One region of the Halarsenatibacter silvermanii genome, then DNA from elsewhere that is predicted to be linked to it. Evidence: riboswitches for the same ligand, from Rfam matches in the RefSeq annotation. Region 1 holds a riboswitch; each other region holds the start of a gene.

Region 1 (6,215 bases):
GAGACCCCTCTGAGCCGGATAAGGAGGTCGAGGCCTGGGCATTCCCCGCTTTCCTTCTATAGAAGCCATAAGAGCGGTCTCTTCTCCACAGACAAAAGCACCGGCTCCTTCTTTGATATGCAGCTGGAAATTATGACCGCTGCCAAAAATATCCTCGCCCAGCAGTCCGTAATCACGGGCATCTTTCAGAGCTTTTTCCAGACGTTCAATAGCGAGAGGGTACTCGGCTCTGATATAGATATAACCTTCATCGGCTCCGATGGCATAACTACCCACTATCATGCCCTCTATTACACTGTGGGGATCACCTTCTAAAAGGCTTCGATCCATAAAAGCACCCGGGTCTCCCTCATCAGCATTACAGACAATGTATTTTTTCTCAGACTGAGCCTGATGAGCAAAATCCCACTTGTGACCGGTGGGAAAGCCTGCTCCACCCCGGCCTCTTAAACCTGAGTTTTTTATTTCTTCAACGACTTTTTCCGGGCTCATCTCGGTCAGAGCTATACCGGCTGCTTCATAACCACCCCGGGCAATGTATTCATCTATATTTTCCGGGTCAATTTTACCGCAGTTTGCCAGCACAATCTGCTGCTGCTTTTTATAAAAGTCTATATCCTGGTAAGTCGGTATTTTCTCTTCAGTATCCGTTTCTCTGTATAATAATCTATCAACTGTCCTGCCTTTAAGCAGATGTTCTTCGACTACTTCCTCTATGTCAGCGACGTCGACCTCACAATAAAAAACGCCTTCAGGATATATAATTATTATTGGACCTTTTTCGCAAAAACCGTGGCATCCTGTTTCAACAATCTTTATTTCATCCTGTAGATCTCTATCTGCTAGCTGATCTTCCAGCTCAAATTTCAGCTTTTGTGCCCCGGCAGAGCTGCAGCCGGTTCCGGTACAGACCAAAACATGTGAGCGATAAAACGTTTCTTTCATCTGCCATTCCTCCTTTACCGGGTTGTTTGCTCTATTTAATATTAGTTTAATCTTCCAGGCGGGCTAAAGCCAGCTCCTCCACAATCTCTCCATTTATAACATGCTGCACTATTATCTTCTGCACATCCTCTGGATCCAGATGGCCATAGGTAATTCTGCTCTGATCCGGAAGTTTGACATCCAGCAGCGGTTCTTTTTCGCACATTCCTATACATCCTGTTTGAGTTACTGCAATGTCCAAATCTCTTTTTTTGATTTCATCAAGAACCGTTTTTAAAATTTCTCTGGCCCCGGCCGATATTCCGCATGTCCCCATGCCAATTATTATCTCGGGTTTTTCTTTCTTTGATCTGTTCTTTAAATCCTCTTTAACTTCTTTGCGTAATTCTCTCAACTCATCCAGTGACTTCAAGTATCTCACCTCCAGAGGGAATTTATCAATCTATAACTAAATGAGATCAGCCTCTAACCTCAGCGATATTATCTCTCAGATATTCTTCCAGCCACTTTAAAATCCGGGGTTTCTGGATATCAACATCCTGCAGTTCTGCTTTGACTTCCCCGGTAGAAAAATAAAAACTCTGACCATCCTTTTGATGCTGGTAAATGATCTCCAGGTCGGGATTTACCGCGATTAAAGAGACCAGCGTTTCAGCGATAGAACCCAGGGGAGGACGGTCCAGATGGTCATATTCAAATTCGGCAGTTACAGAAGTCCCTTCACCCGGTTTAGAATCAATTCTGAGACTGCCTCCACACAATTCAGCAGTTTCCTTGAATAGAGAAAGCCCCAGCCCCACCTCTCTGGTCTTTCTGGTGGTCACAAAAGGATCAACAATTTTTTCTACACTCTCTTCATCTATCCCCCGCCCATCATCCAGTATGACTATCAGCAAAATATTTTCCGGAACGTCCTCCTTGATTTTGATCTCTATCTGGCCGGCCCCGGCCCGGATGGAATTCTGAGCAATATCCAGCAGGTGAAGAGACAGTTCTCTCATGATTTATACTGATTTAAAATTTCCGGCACCTCGTCGGGGGTAAGTCGGCCGTATGTTTCCTCGTTGATCATAATTACAGGAGCCAGACCACAGGCTCCGATACAGGCTACTGTCGAAAGAGTGAATTTCAGATCATCTGTCGTTTCACCGCTGCTGATTCCCAGCTCTTTTTCCATCTCCCTGACAATTTCTTCTGCCCCCCGAACATGACAGGCGGTGCCTGTGCAGATTTGAATGATATGTTCACCCCGGGGCTGCAGATGAAATTGTGTATAAAAAGTTACAACCCCATATATTTCACTCATAGAGAGGTCAAGATGACCGGCAATCCTCCTCAAAGCATCCTGAGGCAGGTAATCATATTCCTCCTGAGCTTCCTGTAATATGGGGATTAAATGCTTTTCTTTTTGCTCATTTTCAAAAAGCTGCTCATTTTCACTGCTTTTTTCATACTCAGTTAAAATCTCCTCCAGAGGCTGCAAAAATTTCTGCAGGTCTTCTCTTTGCTCTCCGCACTGGCAGTCCATATTGGATACCTCCTGTTTTTTTAATAATTTCCCCCAGCGATTTCGATCTCTTCCTGGGTCTCCCTGTTGATTATCAGTGATATTGCTATTGTATGCATGTATCCACCCACTATTTACGCATTTTTCGTTCCAGAATTGCCCAAAACCAAAAATAAATGCTCAAAACCCGGCAAAACGTCCTGGTTCAGGCAGTTACAGGAATTTTGATCTGTTGATCTCGCCCTGAAAAATTTGAGGCAGATAAGTTTAAATCGTCATCGCACATGTTTATATGAATATATTTTTGTGCATCCGGTGCCTTTGTGTTTGTTTTAATGTGCAGGTGGGTTTAACAATACAGCCACAGTAAGACATCTAAAAAAAATTAGGTTCTTCTCCAGAAATCGTTTGTAAAACTAAAACTCATTTTCAACGAAAAAACAAAAAAATACAGGGGGCTTAAAGCTCCCTGCCAACATAAAATATTCGACTCTGAGGATTTTAGAATAACCATCCTTCTTCTTCCTCGATCTCCATATAAAAGGCGGAATTATAACGAATTCTGTCATAATCTTCCCCGCCAAACTCACCCTCTTTTTCTGTATCTGTCAGGTTGCTGACATGAATAAACCAGACCCCCTCCTCTTCAGGGGTGAAAACAAATTCGCCCTTCTCATCTGTGGTGTAGGTCTGCACCTCTTCCAGAGGACTAACAACTGACAGAGATTGATCAGCGGCCGGTTCTCCCTCATACAGGACCTGCAGGGTGATCTCCTCACCCGCATTATTTTGAATGTTTCCTGCGCTAACCACTTCAACTGCCAGATCTGTCTCGGGAACAGCCAGATCTTCCTCGTCAGCCGAAACTTTCAGCGGAGCTTTGGCATCATAATAACGCAGCTGTTTGCCATCACCATCATCGGTTCTATCCACTACCGGCCTTTTGCTGGTAAAAGTCAGCCAGTATATGCCCGCTTCTGATGGGGTAAATGCTGCTGAATAGGCCTCCTCCATTTCCCTGGTAAATCCCAGCTCCTTTTCGGAACCATCAGGTTTTATAACCTTCAGCTCGCCATTTTCCAGCTCAGCAAAAAATGAGTGTTCATAATCATACATCTCAGGAAAATGCCCGAAACTTATTTCTATATCAACTTCCTCTTCAACTTCGATCTGCTGAGGAAAATCCAGAATAATTTCATGGGCCTGGATCTCTTCAGCGATACCCAGGAAGTTAAACGTCAGGATAATTACTGAAATCGTTAAAACTATGGCTAATTTCTTGAGCATATTTAATCCTCCTTTGTAAATGTTATAAATTTAATACAGCAGTTGTGATCGTTTCATTCCCATGATTATACCATTTATTCACCTCCCTTTTTCTTGCAATTTTATCAGCAGCCGGCATTTATTCTGCGGGCCAAAATAAATAAATCTCAACCCGATAGAGGTTGAGTGAGATAAGGATAAATATCCAATTCGGCTGAAACCCTTAATTCCTTAATCCTGGAATAATCGATTATACATTCATATAAAGCTCAATAAAACATCATCCAGGCCGAATCAGAATATTCTCACCTACTCTTCCTGCCATCGAAGAATTGTAGGAAGATAACCAGGCAGGTCTCCTGACTTCCAGCTCATCCCTGAATTTATGCCTTCCCTGAATACACTGGTATTCAAGTGGCCTTTTAAATCCAGGAAAATATACAAATGCTTGCTGGTTACAGTGGCGGGCCCGCTCAGGATTTGCACCTGATTCCCTATTCTCCTCCGGCCGTGACCGGAGGCACCCGGCTTCTGAAATATTAAGTTTAAAAATTTCGTGTTATTATTTGTTTAAAGATAACACAGAATTCTCCTGCAAAAATACTAAAAAAGCTCGATAATAACCCGGACAATCATCCAGGCAAATTATTCAGATATTCTGCTGCTTCCCGGACGTCTCGAGGGGGATTTTCCAGCCGCTTCAAATCGACCCCTTCCAGCTCCTGCAGCAGCTCCATGATCTTCGGAAGCCGCAGATCAGCTTCTTCGATCATATCCGGCCGGGCAAATATTTCATAATCCCCGCTGTAGAAAATTTCCCCTTTTTTCATAATAATAATTTTATCGGCCCATTCTACTGCAAAATCTAAGTCATGGGTTACCACGAGAAGAGTTTTGCCCTCCCCATACAGATCGGCCAGAATCCGGCGCAATGTTTTCTGGCCGGCAGGATCAAGATAGGAGAGAGGTTCATCAAAAATAACTATTTCCGGCTTAACCGCCAGAATACCGGCTATTGCCGCCCTTTTTTTCTGACCATAACTGAGATGATGAGGATTTTTATCCTGCAAATTCAATATATCGACAGATTTTAAAGCCTGCTTTACCTTTTTATCAATTTTATCCCTGTCCTGCCAGCCAAAGTTGACCAGTCCAAAAGCAACATCTTCATAAACAGTTGTGGAGAAAACCTGATCATCAGGATCCTGCATAACCAGGCCGACCAGTTTTCTCACCCAGTCTTTATGCTTTTCACCTATCTTTCTGGATTTGATATATACTTCCCCTTTTTGAGCCAGATAAAGAGCATTGAGGTGAAATAAAAGGGTTGATTTACCGGCACCATTTGGTCCCAGTACAGCCACCCGGGAGTTGGGCTTTACAGCAAAGTTGACATCCTGCAGAGCCTCAGTCCCATCATTATAGGTATAAGCCAAATTTTTTACTTCTATAATTCGATCCATTCTATCCTCCAAAACACGTTACGCCTTTCTGGCTTTATAAAATTTGCCAGCGCCCGCAATTAACAGCAAAATTCCCACCCCTGTAGAAGTCCTCAACCACAGAGGCAAAACCTGCAGAAAATTCTTGTTCTCCTGGTCGGACTCAGGCGTTAAAACTGCCCTATGTCCCATATCATCAGAAGCAACTATACGCTCTACCTCCATGGCAGTATCGAATTCATAAATACCCTCTTCATCGGTCACGCCCTCATCGACCAGGTTTTCTTCTCCGTCATACAGCTCGACTTCGACATTTTCTGCCACAGTTCCATCATCAAATCCCACTTCTATTTTCCCTTCGGAAATTTCCTCTATCATCATTCTGTGAGCTGAAGCTTCGCCCGTCATCATCAGTAAAACAGCTGCTGCCAATATTACGGTTAAAGCTAAAAATTTTTTGCTTCTGGCCGTGTTCGGAAGCATGACTTTTGCAGTTAAATTTTCAGCCGACATCTTCATATTAAAACTCCTCTCTGAATTTTTCAAATAAAAACACCGAATTCCAGCTCAAAAAATAATACCATTAGCAGAAAGCCGCAGGAAAAAACCAGCACATCGCCAGCAGAAAACTCAAGCTCATCCTTCACATAAAATTCCCCTTTGAAACCGCGGGCCAGCATGGCCTGATAAACTCTTGCGGCTCGCTCATAACTTTTAATGAGCAGCATACCGATCAAAAATGCATAAGTTTTGTAGCAGTGCACTGAGGTTGCAGGCGTAAAACCCCGGCCCTCAACGGATTTCTGCATATTGCTAAATTCATCTTGGAGCACAAAAATATAGCGGTATACGAAGAAAAATAGATAAATAAGTTTTTTGGGGACATGAAAATATTTAAGAGCCTGCATTAATGAAGATACTGAAGAAGTTGAAAGCAGAGCAAAAACTGCCAGCATGACGGCATTGGACCGCAGAGTGATGCGCAGAGCATAAATAATACCATCGGAAGTTACTGTAAAAGGGCCAGCTGCTGCCAGCACCTCTCCTGGATAGGT
Region 2 (6,215 bases), on a different contig from region 1:
AGATACCTGCGATGTGAACTGGCAGAAAGGGTATAATAACCCTGTTAATAAAAAACTGGACTATTGTTCTGACTTCCTGCATGAAATTATAGAGTGTCAGTTTATTTTCCTCGTTTTTGAGATGATTTATGCCTATGCCGAAGATGAAGGAGGTGACAAGTGCTGTCATTATTCCCATAATCGGTGGTATTTCCAGTTCGATATAGGGAGAAAGTCCCTGGGCTTCTGCCACCTGTTCTCCCGCAGGTGCTATGAGAGGAATAAGACTGCTGGCCACGAGATATGCCGCAATACCGGCAATTATCGTGGAAATATAGGCGGTTAAAACCGTTTTGCCCAGCAGATTGCTGGCTTTTGCGCCCAGCTCAGATATGCCGGGAATGATGAAGGCGAGTATGATTAGAGGTACTATGTAGGTGAGAATTTCCCCAAAGATCTCGGTAAAGGTGTATAGTACATTGGCCAGGCTCTCCGGCAGATACAAACCTGTCAGAATACCGGCTATTATTGCTATAATAAGCCTGGGAATGAGTCCGAAGTTTTTCATGATTTTTTAACCCCCAAGTATTAATTATATTATTCACAATATCATTCTCCCATTAATACTAACACATATTGATCACCGATACAATAAGCTCTGCTGAAGCTTTAATGCAAAAAATTTCGTTTAAAAATATCTGATGTTTCAATGGATTAGTTTACTGAAATAGAGAAGATCAGCTGACGAAACTGATGAAAGTCATCAGCTCGTTTATATCTTCTGCCGGGAAAATGACGGTATATGCATCCTCTCTTACAACTCCGGGATAATTGGCTGCTTTGATGGCATCTTCCTTTCCGGAAAAAACCAGCTGGAGATCATAGGGTGGGGATAACCTGATTTTTTTGGACGCGGTTTCAATCCCGGGGAGCAGATAATTTTTTTGCAGGCAGGATCTGTCACCCTTCGATTTGAGCGCCAATTTTGAATGTATTCTGCCGGTTAGGGGCTGATTCTGGAGGATTTCTTTGTTCTCTCGTGAAAAATTGACTGTACGGGCATCCTCTATTTTAGCTTCCGAACAATTCGCTGCTCTGATGGCATTTTCTAACCTGGCAAAGACGGGCTGGAGATCATGAGGGGTTGAAAGGCTGACATTTTCACGTGAAGTTTTTCTATTTAAAATTTCTTCAGCCTGGCTTTCTATCAGCTGACAGGCTTTATCGGGCGAGAGACTGTGAACTGCCTCGCCCAGTCCTTTTTTTACGAATACAGTTTCGATATCCGGGAGCAGGTTTTTTGTCTGCTTACAGGCTTTTACATCACCCGTTATTAGCGCCGGTTCAACTTTCAGGTTTCTGGCCCAAAGAGAATTCAATATGGCTTCATTTACAGCATGACCGTTGATGGAAATGGCATTGAACCTGTGGGAATAAGCATGGCTTATGACGGCATCCCGGCTGTCCGGTCCGGCGTGATAACCTACAAAAAAAGCCAGATCGAAACTTTCATCCAGGCCATCCATCATGCCACAGGGCTTCCCGCTCAATCCCCTTATGAGCTCAGCCCTGCTGTCGAGCTTTTCAGGATTCAGGTTGCGGGCGGATTCGTGAGCATCTCTGACCACAATTCTCTCAGCTCCGCCGGCAAAAGCACCTCGCACGGCGGCATTGGCTTCTTCTGTCATGAATTGACAGGCCTTTTCGAACTCCGGATTACCTCTTTCTACTTCCTTTTTATCTGTCACCGGAGCTACACCTTCCATATCAACCGATATATAAACTGAAATATTATCCATCATAGTTATTTCCTCCAAAGATAAAAATAAATTATATTCTTCACAATAAGTCGCATCCTTATCCCATGTTAGTGTATATTTACCCTGCTGTCAAAGGATAAAATATTAAGAAAGTTTAGGAGGGATTATGCCAGAGTGGGGATGAAGATAAAAGGGAGGTGTTTATGCCAAAAAAAATTGCACCGGCTATATTAACCGGTGCAGATAAGTAGAGGGATGCCAGATCAAAATTGGATGAGCAAAATTTATTTTGGTTTAGAAAAAGTTGATTGTTAGCTTTGACAAAATAAAAAACCCAACCCTGACAGGTTGAGTGGTTTAGGTGAGTAAGCTATGCAGATCCGGCAAGAGTTGTCGGAGGAAATGAAAAAACAGGATTTGACCGCACCGGTTCTGCATTAGCTTCACCTACATTCCCTGCCATAGGGGAGCTGCAGGCTCAACAACCAGGCAGGTCTCCTGACTTCTGGCCTGGATCGAATTCGACCTTCCCCGCTGCTCCTGCGTACTTAAAGACGGCGAGTGGCAGAGGAATCCGATCTTACCAGTTACAGTGGCGGGCCCGTTCAGGCTTTTCACCTGATTCCCTATTCTCCTCCGACCGTAGCCGGAGGCACCTGATTGCGCCGATATTTAATTTTTATATTATCCTCTATTATATTTTTAAAGATTTATGATGATTCTCCTGCTGAAAACGAAAAAAAATTTCTTATAAGTTGTGGTTTTTCACCAGAACAGTTATTATGAAATTGGCCGGATTATCAGAGCAGCTTGTACTTTATTTTCCGATTTTCGTTAATTATTAATAAGAATGAATTATAATTTTGATTTGTTATATCCCACATTAAAATGTATAATGAATATATAAAGATATTGGCAATGATCTATTTGCTGAGGAGGGGTAAATAAATATGAAAGATCAAGGCAGCCAGAACAAAAATTCAGAATTAAAAATATTTTTGGATTCTCTTCCTCACAATGCCGCGGTCATTGATGCTGGAGGAAAAATTATCTGTGTTAACGAGAGCTGGAATAATTTTGCCAGCAAGAACAATTTAAGTCCTGAAGAATGCGGGTCAGGAATAAATTATCTCGAGGTATTGAGCGAATCAGAAGAAGAGAAAAAAGAGGTAAAAAAAGCTCTTCGGGGTATTAAATCGGTAATTGCCGGGGATAAGCGGAAATTTGTTCAGGAGTACTCCTGCCATTCTCCTGATGAGCGGCGCTGGTTTAAGATGAGGGCAATCCCCTTTCGGCAGGGGGCGCTGGTGATGCACGAAAATATAAAGGAACGCAAATCTGCCGGCATCGAGCTCAAAGAACAAAAAGAAGAGCTGAAGAGAAAAAATCAGAGCCTGGAAGTGCTTTTTTCCGGGAGCGGATCAGCGATTGCCAGACTCGATGAAGAGCATCGAGTTATAGATATCAATGATAAATTTAAAGAGATTTTTGGTTATGAGCTTGAGGAAATAAAAGGCCAGGATATGGATGAGGTGCTGGAAAAAGGGAAAAGCGGCAGCGCCGGCAGGAATTTAACCGAGAAAGTGCTGGAAGGCCAGAAAGTGGTGGACCAGGGGACCCGTTATGATTTTGAAGGCAATCCTCATGAATTCATTATTAAAGGAATACCCATTAAAATAGAGGGAAATTTAGAGGGGATTTATGCAATTTATGAGGAGATAACTGAACTTCGGCGTAGAAAAAGGGAGCTGCGCAGAAGCCGTAAAAAACTGCGTATTACGCTCAATTCTATCGGCGATGCCGTGATTGCCACCGACACCGGAGGTAAAATCACCCGTATGAACCCGCGGGCTGAAAAGCTCACAGGCTGGTTCTCTGATGAAGCAAGGGGCAAAAATCTGCCGGAAGTTTTCGAAATAGTCAGCGCTGAAACCGGCGAGCCGGTACCATCTCCGGTGAAGGAGGTTATGGAGTCAGGCGGAAAAGTGGGGCTGGCCAATCACACCAAACTCATCTCCCGGGATGGCAGAGAATACCAGATCGCCGATTCTGCTTCTCCTATTCGAGATGAAGAGGGAGAAATACAGGGAGCTGTGCTGGTTTTTCGCGATGTCACCGAGAAATATCACATGCGTCGGGAGCTGGAAAAGAGCGAGGAACGCCTGCAGAAGACACTTTCTGTTATTCCGGAGATGGTTTCTATTCATGATCTCGAGATGAATATATTATACAGCAACTGGAAGGGTATTGGAGATGTACCGCCAGAGAGAAGGCAGCTGGATGAAAAATGTTATAGGGTTTATCGAGAAAGAGAGGATATCTGTCCTGATTGTGAGGCGAAAGAGGTGCTGGAAACAGGAGAATCGCTGCAAAAAGAGACCTCTCTTCCCGAGGGGGGCTGGATTGACCTTCGGGTTCTGCCCGTAAAAGATGAAACTGGCGAGATAGAATATCTGGTGGAATGGGTCAGGGATATAACCGAACGGAAAAATAGAGAAGAAAGAATTAAGAAACAAAATGAGAGGCTGGCCAGCATTATCGAGGGCACCAATGTGGGAACCTGGGAGTGGAATGTGCAGACCGGAGAGCAGATTATCAATGAAAAGTGGGCGGAAATGCTGGGTTATTCCCGGGAAGAACTCGAACCAGTAACGATCGATACATGGCGGGAATTGATGCACCCTGAAGATTTAAAAAGGGCTCAGAAAAAGCTGGAAAAACATTTTCGGGGCGAGAAGGAACAGTATCATATTGAAAATCGACTCCAGCATAAAGATGGCAGCTGGGTATGGGTTTTAAACAGAGGACGGGTGTTCACCTGGACCGAGGATGGCAGTCCGGAGTGGATGTACGGTACCCATCTTGACATCACATCCCGCAAGAAAAAGCAGCGTAAGATAGAGCATATGTCCCGTCATGATGAATTGACCGGTCTTCACAACCGAAATTATCTCGAGGAGAAAATCAAAGAGCTGGATTCTGTGTCGAAGCTGCCGGTGAGTATCATTATGCTGGATGTGAATGGTTTGAAGCTGGTGAATGATACTTATGGTCATAAAATTGGAGATAGACTGCTCGATAAAACGGCGGATATTATCCAGGAGTGCACCAGGGAACAGGATTTCGCAGCGCGATGGGCGGGAGATGAGTTTGTGATTCTGCTTCCTCACACCGGAAAAAAGGAGGCCAGAAAGATCTGTGATCGCATAGAAGCCAGGGCCGAAAAAAACAGAATTGCCGATGATATTCCGCTTACGCTGGGGGTGGGGCTTTCAGTCAAGACCAGATTTGAGGAAGATATTTATGAAATACTCCATGAAGCTGAGGATAACATGCAGAAAGATAAGCTCACCCGGAGCAGAAGCGGCAAGAATAAGCTGGTTCAAAACCTGCTGAATACGCTTGCTGCCAAAAGCGATGAGACCCGCGAACATGCCCTGAGAATGACAAAATACGCCCACAGCCTGGGGGAGGAATTTGGTCTGACAAATGGACAGTTAAACAATCTCTCGCTTTTAGCCACCCTTCATGACATCGGAAAGGTAACAATTTCCGAGGATATTTTGAAGAAGCCGGGCGGTTTATCGGACGAAGAATGGGAAATAATCAAGCAGCATCCGGAGAGAGGTTATGTCATAGCTTCAGCTTCGGAAGAATTTGCTCCGATTGCCCGCGAGATACTTTACCATCATGAAAGATGGGATGGCGGTGGGTATCCGGAAGGAATTGCGGGAGAGGAAATTCCACTTCGGTCACGCATTATTGCTATAGTTGATGCCTATGATGTTATGACCAACGGCCGCCCCTATAAAGAGCCCATGAGCAGGGAAGAAGCCCTGCAAGAGATAAAACAATGTGCAGGAGAACAATTTGATCCGAAACTTGCGAAGAAATTCGCGGAATTGATGGAATAGAATTTTAGAATCTTATAAATGAGGTTTTTTACGCACCCATTTAACAGCTGAAGATAAGAAGATCCGAATTTTAATTTTAAAAGGAATTTTGCACTGGATCAAGAAAGAGATAGCCCGTGGGGAGATAATATGACAGGGTTTGATTTTAGAGATATATTAAAAAGCAAAAATTTAGGATATATAGCAGGAAATTTTGGTTCGGAGGGAGAGAAGGAAAGCCTGGAATACACGGTAGAAGAATGGAATTTTATTGCTGGAAAAATTTTGAATCCGGGCAAAAACGCGTCCGGAGAAGATATAATCGCCAGTCTTTCCGATCTGATCGAATTTGATGAGCTGTTCGCAGATTTTTCTTCAGGCGATTCTATTAAAGCTTCAGATAAAATCAGAACAATTATGGCAGATGAAAAATCATACATCAATCCTTCCGGAGAAGAAAAATATATAGAGCTGACCTTTATGATCAATGATAGTTGTGAATACTTGATCATTCTGGATGATATCAGTGAAGAAAAAAATATCGAAGAAAGAATAGTGGAGCTGCAGGAGGAGAGGGAGAGAT
Region 3 (6,215 bases), on a different contig from region 1:
TGCCGCCGATAAATACCCTGTCTGGCGCGGCCAGACCTTCTAAAACTTCCGGAGCCTCACCAGAAACGATCTCGATATTTTTCGCCCCGAACTTTTCGGAGTTTTTCCTTATCAGTTCAAGGCCTTCGTCCTGGCGTTCTATCGCGATAACTTTTCCATCCTCCTCAACCATCAGGGCAGCTTCGACGGTCAGCGATCCGCTGCCAGCTCCTACATCCCAGACGATATGGCCGGCAGCCAGTCTGAGCGAAGAAAGGGTCACGGCTCTGATTTCGCGTTTGGTCATGGGAATTTCTCCCCGAATAAATTTATCATCCGGTATTCCCGGCGTCCGGTAGGGCCATCCCTCCGAGGATTTATTCATCAGCTATCACCATCACATTTAAATGAGAAAAATCATTGTCTTCGAGTTGAGAGAGTTTATACCAGGCAGTCCTCTCCTCCGGATAGGAGAGATTTTCTGCCACAAAAATCTGAAGTTCCGGGTCAACTCCCTTTTCGATGAGATAGCTGCCTATCCGGGCAGGCGAATACTCCTCGTCAGTAAAAATTCCGATCTTAGCCCGGCTTTTTACCAGCTCCAGCAGCTCTTCCAGATTATCGCGGCCATGCAGGCTGACAAAACGAACATCCTGCCAGCCAAGGCCGGCCCGGGCCAGCCCCAGCTGCATGGCGCTGATGCCGGGTATTATTTCCAGGTTCTCTCCGGAAAAATGCTTTTTGAGATAACCGGCCAGACTGTAAAGACCCGGATCTCCGGTAACAAGGACCATCACCTTTTTCTGCCTGCGGCTGCGGTCGATCAAATTTTTGGTGGCTTCCAGGTTAGAGCTCAGTTCGTGTTTTTCTGCTTCCAGACCGGCAAAGAGTTTTAGAGCCCGGGAACTTCCGACCAGAATATCGGCCTCCCTGGCCTTTCTTCTGGTTACAGGCAGCAGATATTCCCTGCTTCCCGGTCCCACACCGGCTATGACTATACTTCTCTCGTTATTCATCGGCTAGCTCCCTCGCCCCCTCTAAATTGTCGAGCAGCGAAATACCGCCAGCGCTGCCCAGCAGACCGGTTCGCATAGAAAAAATAACAGCTCCGATCTTCAGATCGCATCCGCAGCGCTGTCCGGCTCTTTCCACTATCTTTTCGGCCAGCAGCGGATAAACCTCCTGCAGATCTTCGCGTTCGATAATTTCGGCTGCCTCCTCGCTGGTGCCGCAGCTGAGAATTTCGCGCACATTTTGTGAGCCCAATCCCAGCGAAGCGCTGTAAGCGGCCAGAGTCTCCAGGCGGGCATCGGCGGTGCTGCTGTGGGTGTTGAAAACCCCCGCTGCAACTTTTACCAGCTTGCCCAGCTGGCCTATGAGCAAAATTTCCTCTAAATCCTCCTCACAGCTCTTTTCCAGCATAAAACCCACAAAATTACTCATTCTGATAATGATATCTTCGGCAAATCCCAGATCCAGAGCTTTATCCCGGCTGTAATTGCCGAAAACCAGCACCACTTTTTTCCTGCCCCGGGCGGCGGCCTGGCTCAACTCAAGAGCCAGCGATTCTCGATAGGCTTTATCTGACATCGGTTCGACCAGGCCGGAAGTTCCCAGAATCGAAATACCCCCTTCAATACCCAGCCGGGGATTGAAAGTCTGACGGGTCAACTCCTCTCCTCCCGGAGCAGAAACTATAACCCGGCAGCCGGTTTGGCCCAGAATATTCTCAACCTGTTCTGTAATCATCTGCCTGGGCACCGGGTTTATGGCCGGCTCTCCCGGATCAACAGGAAGTCCCGGCTCGGTCACCGTCCCCACACCTGAACCTGCTTCGATCGCTGTTATCTCATTGTCGGAACATAGCTCTAACCGAACAGCTATCTCAAGCCCGTCGGTGATATCGGGATCATCGCCTGCATCTTTGATTATCGAAGCCCGGGCTGTTTCGGCCGAAAAATCGGCGTCGGCCAGCTCCAATTCCAGCCTGATCCCGGCGGGAGTATCTATCTCAACCCTATCATATCTCTGCTGATCTCTGATCATTAAAGCTGCAGCCCGAGCAGCGGCTGCGGCGGCACTGCCGGTAGTGAAACCTTTTTTAAGATCCCGATCTCTATTTTCTTCGGCCAAATTGGTTTTTCTCTCCCGATCCATGCACACTCACCCCAGATTTTCAGACTTCAGCCTGCCATTTTACAGGTAAATGAGAGCGTTAATAGCAGCTGCGGCAGCAGCTGTGCCTCCCTTCTTGCCTCTGATGGTGATATGCGGTGCAGCAAGCTTCTCCAGTTCATTTTTGGCTTCAGCAGCTCCGACCAATCCCACCGGAGTGCCGATTATCAGAGCAGGATCAGCCTTGCCTGCCCTCACCAAATTTATCAATTCAATCAAAGCTGTGGGCGCGTTACCGATAACGTATATGCTCTCTCCGGTCTTTTCGGCCGCCTTTCTCATGGCCATCATGGAGCGGGTGATGCCGGCATCTTCAGCTTTATTGCGTACATCTTCGTCGGCTATAAAACATTCCACACTATAACCCAGATCATCGCTGAGTCGGGTGCTGACTCCTGACCTGAGCATATTGACATCTGTGATGATGCGGGCTCCTTTCTCCAGGGCCTTTCTGCCTTCCTCCACAGCATTTTCCGAGAAGACTGTGACCTCGCTGATGTCAAAATCAGCTGTGGCATGAACTATTCGATAGACTATTTCGCGCTCCTTTTCTGGCAGCTCTCGGCCCTGAAGAACTTCTTCTATGATCTCAAAGCTTTTATTTTGAATTTTTTCGGGATCAGTTATCAGTTCCACTCATTTACCCCTTTCCATCTATCAACTATAATATCGACCAGCCTGCTGTCATCCCCTATTATATCCCCGATACTGAACTCTATTCCGGGATATTTTTCGGCCAGCTCATCGACCTGAGCGGGTATATCCTCCTGGACGTGAATCCCCGGAAATAAGAAGAGAGGTAAAATTACTATCTTTTCGATTCCATCTCCGGCTAATTCTGCCACCCTTTCTTCTAAAGTGGGGTTGGTTAACTCCATAGCAGCTCCTTCTACGCGCTGATCTTCCAGCCGCCTGTCGAGCTTATCGATCAGATTATAAAACATTTTATTTGACTTATCAGCTCTGCTTCCGTGTCCCAGCACAATTATTCCGGTCTCACTCATTTTTACAATAGCCTCCTCTCAAATTGTCGAAATGAAATTCAGCTTCATCCCTCCGCGGCAGTTCCGCGCACAAATAAAAAAGCGCCCCCTTCTCCACAGGATGGACGCGGGGCTAAATGCAGAAAAAAACAGCCTACATCTCCTGCCGGCGAAGGTCAGTAGGTTGGTTACATCTTTTTCTCAGGCAGGTCTTCTGACTTCCGTTTTACAGCCGGGTCAAACCTTCCCCTGAATACACCAACCGGGTGGCAGACATAAAACCCGACCCAACGGTTACAGCGGCGGGCCCGTTCAGGTTTTTCACCTGATTCCCTATTCTCCCTCAGCCTTAGCTGATGGCACCTGAGATATAAAATTCGCCTGGTCATCTATATAATCATGTTTGCCTCTCTAATATTTGTTTAAAGACTCAGGTATAAACTCCTCTTTTAACCCAGCGGATACATCCCGCCAGGTAAAATTACAGGAAAATTGTAAAATGGATTACTGTAAATTTTCCTGTTTTCAGGCATAATTCAAAACTGCAGCCGGTTATAACCGGATAAACTCCCCTACTGCTGTCCCGCCCTCCCCGGGCGGGAATTTTTTACTTTTTAGGTGTGATCAAAATAGTCATCCTCTACAAAGTCCTGAATTTCTCCCTCTCTAAAACTTTCCTCTCTGGCCCCCGCGACCTCCTCTTCGTTATCATCAAGGTCAGCTCCTTCTTCTCTCTCCTCCAGCTCGCGTTCGATATCGTTGAGAAGATTGACTATCTCTTCCAGCTGAAAATAAAGATCATCCTGTTCCATATCCAGCTGTTCCAGTACCTTTTCCAGTTCAATGCGGCCATCTCTAACCATATAAACCAGCGATCTTTCCTCTCTCATCATGGTCTTTGCTCCCGGAGGAACTCCCCCCCTTCTCTGAATTTATATTCGCATTCTTATCTTCGTGGTTTAGATTATAACACAGTTTACCCTCTGTTAGAAATAAGGGGCTGACAAAACAATATTAATCAGTTATAATGTGTTCTGATGGTATTCTATCATAACAAGAGAATTCTGCAAACATCATCCGAATATACTGGTAAATAGAATTGCTGCAGGATGAGTTTTTTAGCAGTCCGGAAAGGAGATGCCAAAACATGTTCAACTTTTTTATCAACGGCCTCAAGGAAAAACTCCAGCCTCTCAAGCTGAAATTTCTGGGACTTCTGGCCGGCGGTTACATAGCTTCCTTTGTCAGTGTGCAGGGCATTCAGGCTCTCATGCCATTTATCCGCAGAGAATTTGCCATCTCTCGCACCCAGGCCGGCCTCTACTCGACCGTATTTTTTATATCGGCCACCGCTGTCGCACTTTTCAGCGGAAACATCGTCGATAAAATCGGCTCCCGGACCGGTCTTCTTATCGGGCTTTACAGCATGGGCGGGCTGTTTATATTTCAGGGGGCCGCTCCCGTTTACGGTCTGCTGCTGGTGCTGGGATTATTGACCGGTCTGGGATTCAGCATTATTACACCGGCTGTAAATAAGGCGGTGATGATCGAAGTAGAACCATCCCATAGAGCTGTCTCTATGGGTATTATGCATTCGGGCAGCGGAGTCGGAGGCTTTGTGGGTGCAGCTATTCTGCCCGCCCTGGCTGGCTTCATAGGGTGGCGTCTATCGATTATTCTGGCGGGCATCATCAGTTTACTTATCGGTCTGATAGTTCAGCGTTATTTACAGGTCTCCAGTCTCGAAGAAAAAGATGAGGAAAATTCTTCCGGAAAAAGTTTTTCCCGCCAGCTCTATCGCGTTCTCAGCAACCGCCAGTTAATGCTGGCCTCGGGGCTGGGAGTAGTTTTCGGCCTGGCAGTCGGTGCAATTCCGGCTCATTATACACTGTATTTAACCATGGATTTAAACTTTTCCGAGGCCGCCGCCGGACTCGCACTCGGAGTTGTGCAGATCGGAGGAGTCGTGGGTCGCATTTTCTGGGGATGGTTGAGCGATATTCCCTTTAAAGGCGACCGCAAAAATACCTTCCTCGTCATCATGATAACAATCGTTATATTAAATCTCACCAGCGCTTTTGCAGGCAGCCTGCTGGGCTCGAGTCTGCTTTTGATGATGCTCTTATCATTTATGCTGGGAGTTTCCGCCCTGGGGTGGAGCGGACTATTTTTTACCGTGGTCAGCGAAAGAGCCACAGCCGAACAGACAGGCATGGCCTCCGGCATGGCGCTGGTATTTCTGCGCCTGGGCGTTGTCATCGGGCCTGCTATCTTCGGTCTGCTGGGAGATTATTTCGACCATTACCGCTACAGCTGGCTGCTTTTGACAGTGCTCGTGCTAATTTCGGGCTCCATATATTACATTCTTCAAAGCCGACAGGACAGGAAAAGAGCTGAAGCCAGCGGCGCCGACAGCTGATCTGAAAGCAAAAATGATCTAAGCCGGCAAAAACTCTTTTACCAGCAGCTCGGCCACCCTGGTCACCTCTTCTTCGGAGAAAATCTCGTTTTCATCGCAGTCATCACACTCTTCATTTATAACTGTTGTAAGCAGATCATCCTCCTCTTCGCTGCAGAGCGGGCCATCATGTTCGGCCGGTCTGTATATTTCGACCTTGGGTTTATCGCCGGATTTGTATCCCTCCGTCAGAGCTATATCTATTCCCTCCAGATATTTATCCCGCAGCTCGTCCAGTTCTCTTTCCTCCTCGACATCTTTTATCAGAGCCAGTTTCCAGGGGGAGGATATCAACACCAGTTCAGCACCGGCCTGCTTGTGTCGCCAGGTATCCTTGCCAGGCCGATCTATATCAAAACCGTGCACATCGTGTTTGATTGTGCCCACTTTGCAGCCCATCTCCTCCAGGCGCGGTATTAGTTTTTCCAGAAACAAAGTCTTGCCGCTCCCACTCTTACCCACTACCGAAACTATCGGAACTTTCCTGGCTGCTGTCATAATTTTTGCCTCCTGTAAATGTATTAAAATCCGGCATATCAAAACTCAGTTCATATTGGAGTTCATTTCAACGGCCGAAAACCTCAAAATATCGGGGCAGGATATTCTCACGGGCTTTTTTA

The links. A riboswitch is a leader RNA that binds a small molecule or an ion and turns the genes downstream of it on or off. The one in region 1 is predicted to bind cobalamin.
Region 2: it holds a riboswitch for cobalamin, as region 1 does, so the genes downstream of both, BLT15_RS01995 (M55 family metallopeptidase) here and BLT15_RS09295 (DUF4198 domain-containing protein) in region 1, are expected to answer to the same signal.
Region 3: it holds a riboswitch for cobalamin, as region 1 does, so the genes downstream of both, BLT15_RS08630 (sirohydrochlorin chelatase) here and BLT15_RS09295 (DUF4198 domain-containing protein) in region 1, are expected to answer to the same signal.

Annotation. Positions count from the first base shown of each region.
Region 1 covers NZ_FNGO01000017.1:18,616-24,830, reverse strand. The annotation lists partial or broken gene nuoF (NADH-quinone oxidoreductase subunit NuoF) at 1-945, opposite strand, end outside; gene BLT15_RS09310 ((2Fe-2S) ferredoxin domain-containing protein) at 992-1,357, opposite strand; gene BLT15_RS09305 (ATP-binding protein) at 1,404-1,946, opposite strand; gene nuoE (NADH-quinone oxidoreductase subunit NuoE) at 1,943-2,473, opposite strand; gene BLT15_RS09295 (DUF4198 domain-containing protein) at 2,954-3,739, opposite strand; cobalamin riboswitch at 4,051-4,261, opposite strand; gene BLT15_RS09290 (ATP-binding cassette domain-containing protein) at 4,351-5,193, opposite strand; gene BLT15_RS09285 (hypothetical protein) at 5,200-5,679, opposite strand; gene cbiQ (cobalt ECF transporter T component CbiQ) at 5,703-6,215, opposite strand, start outside.
Region 2 covers NZ_FNGO01000003.1:31,176-37,390, reverse strand. The annotation lists gene BLT15_RS02000 (dicarboxylate/amino acid:cation symporter) at 1-547, opposite strand, end outside; gene BLT15_RS01995 (M55 family metallopeptidase) at 717-1,781, opposite strand; cobalamin riboswitch at 2,211-2,414, opposite strand; gene BLT15_RS01990 (PAS domain S-box protein) at 2,690-5,653, shown strand; gene BLT15_RS01985 (PAS domain S-box protein) at 5,783-6,215, shown strand, end outside.
Region 3 covers NZ_FNGO01000015.1:28,594-34,808, forward strand. The annotation lists gene cbiT (precorrin-6Y C5,15-methyltransferase (decarboxylating) subunit CbiT) at 1-364, opposite strand, end outside; gene cbiE (precorrin-6y C5,15-methyltransferase (decarboxylating) subunit CbiE) at 357-995, opposite strand; gene cbiD (cobalt-precorrin-5B (C(1))-methyltransferase CbiD) at 988-2,136, opposite strand; gene BLT15_RS08625 (precorrin-8X methylmutase) at 2,176-2,790, opposite strand; gene BLT15_RS08630 (sirohydrochlorin chelatase) at 2,781-3,158, opposite strand; cobalamin riboswitch at 3,325-3,519, opposite strand; gene BLT15_RS08635 (hypothetical protein) at 3,752-4,030, opposite strand; gene BLT15_RS08640 (MFS transporter) at 4,285-5,556, shown strand; gene mobB (molybdopterin-guanine dinucleotide biosynthesis protein B) at 5,575-6,093, opposite strand; gene mobA (molybdenum cofactor guanylyltransferase) at 6,161-6,215, opposite strand, start outside.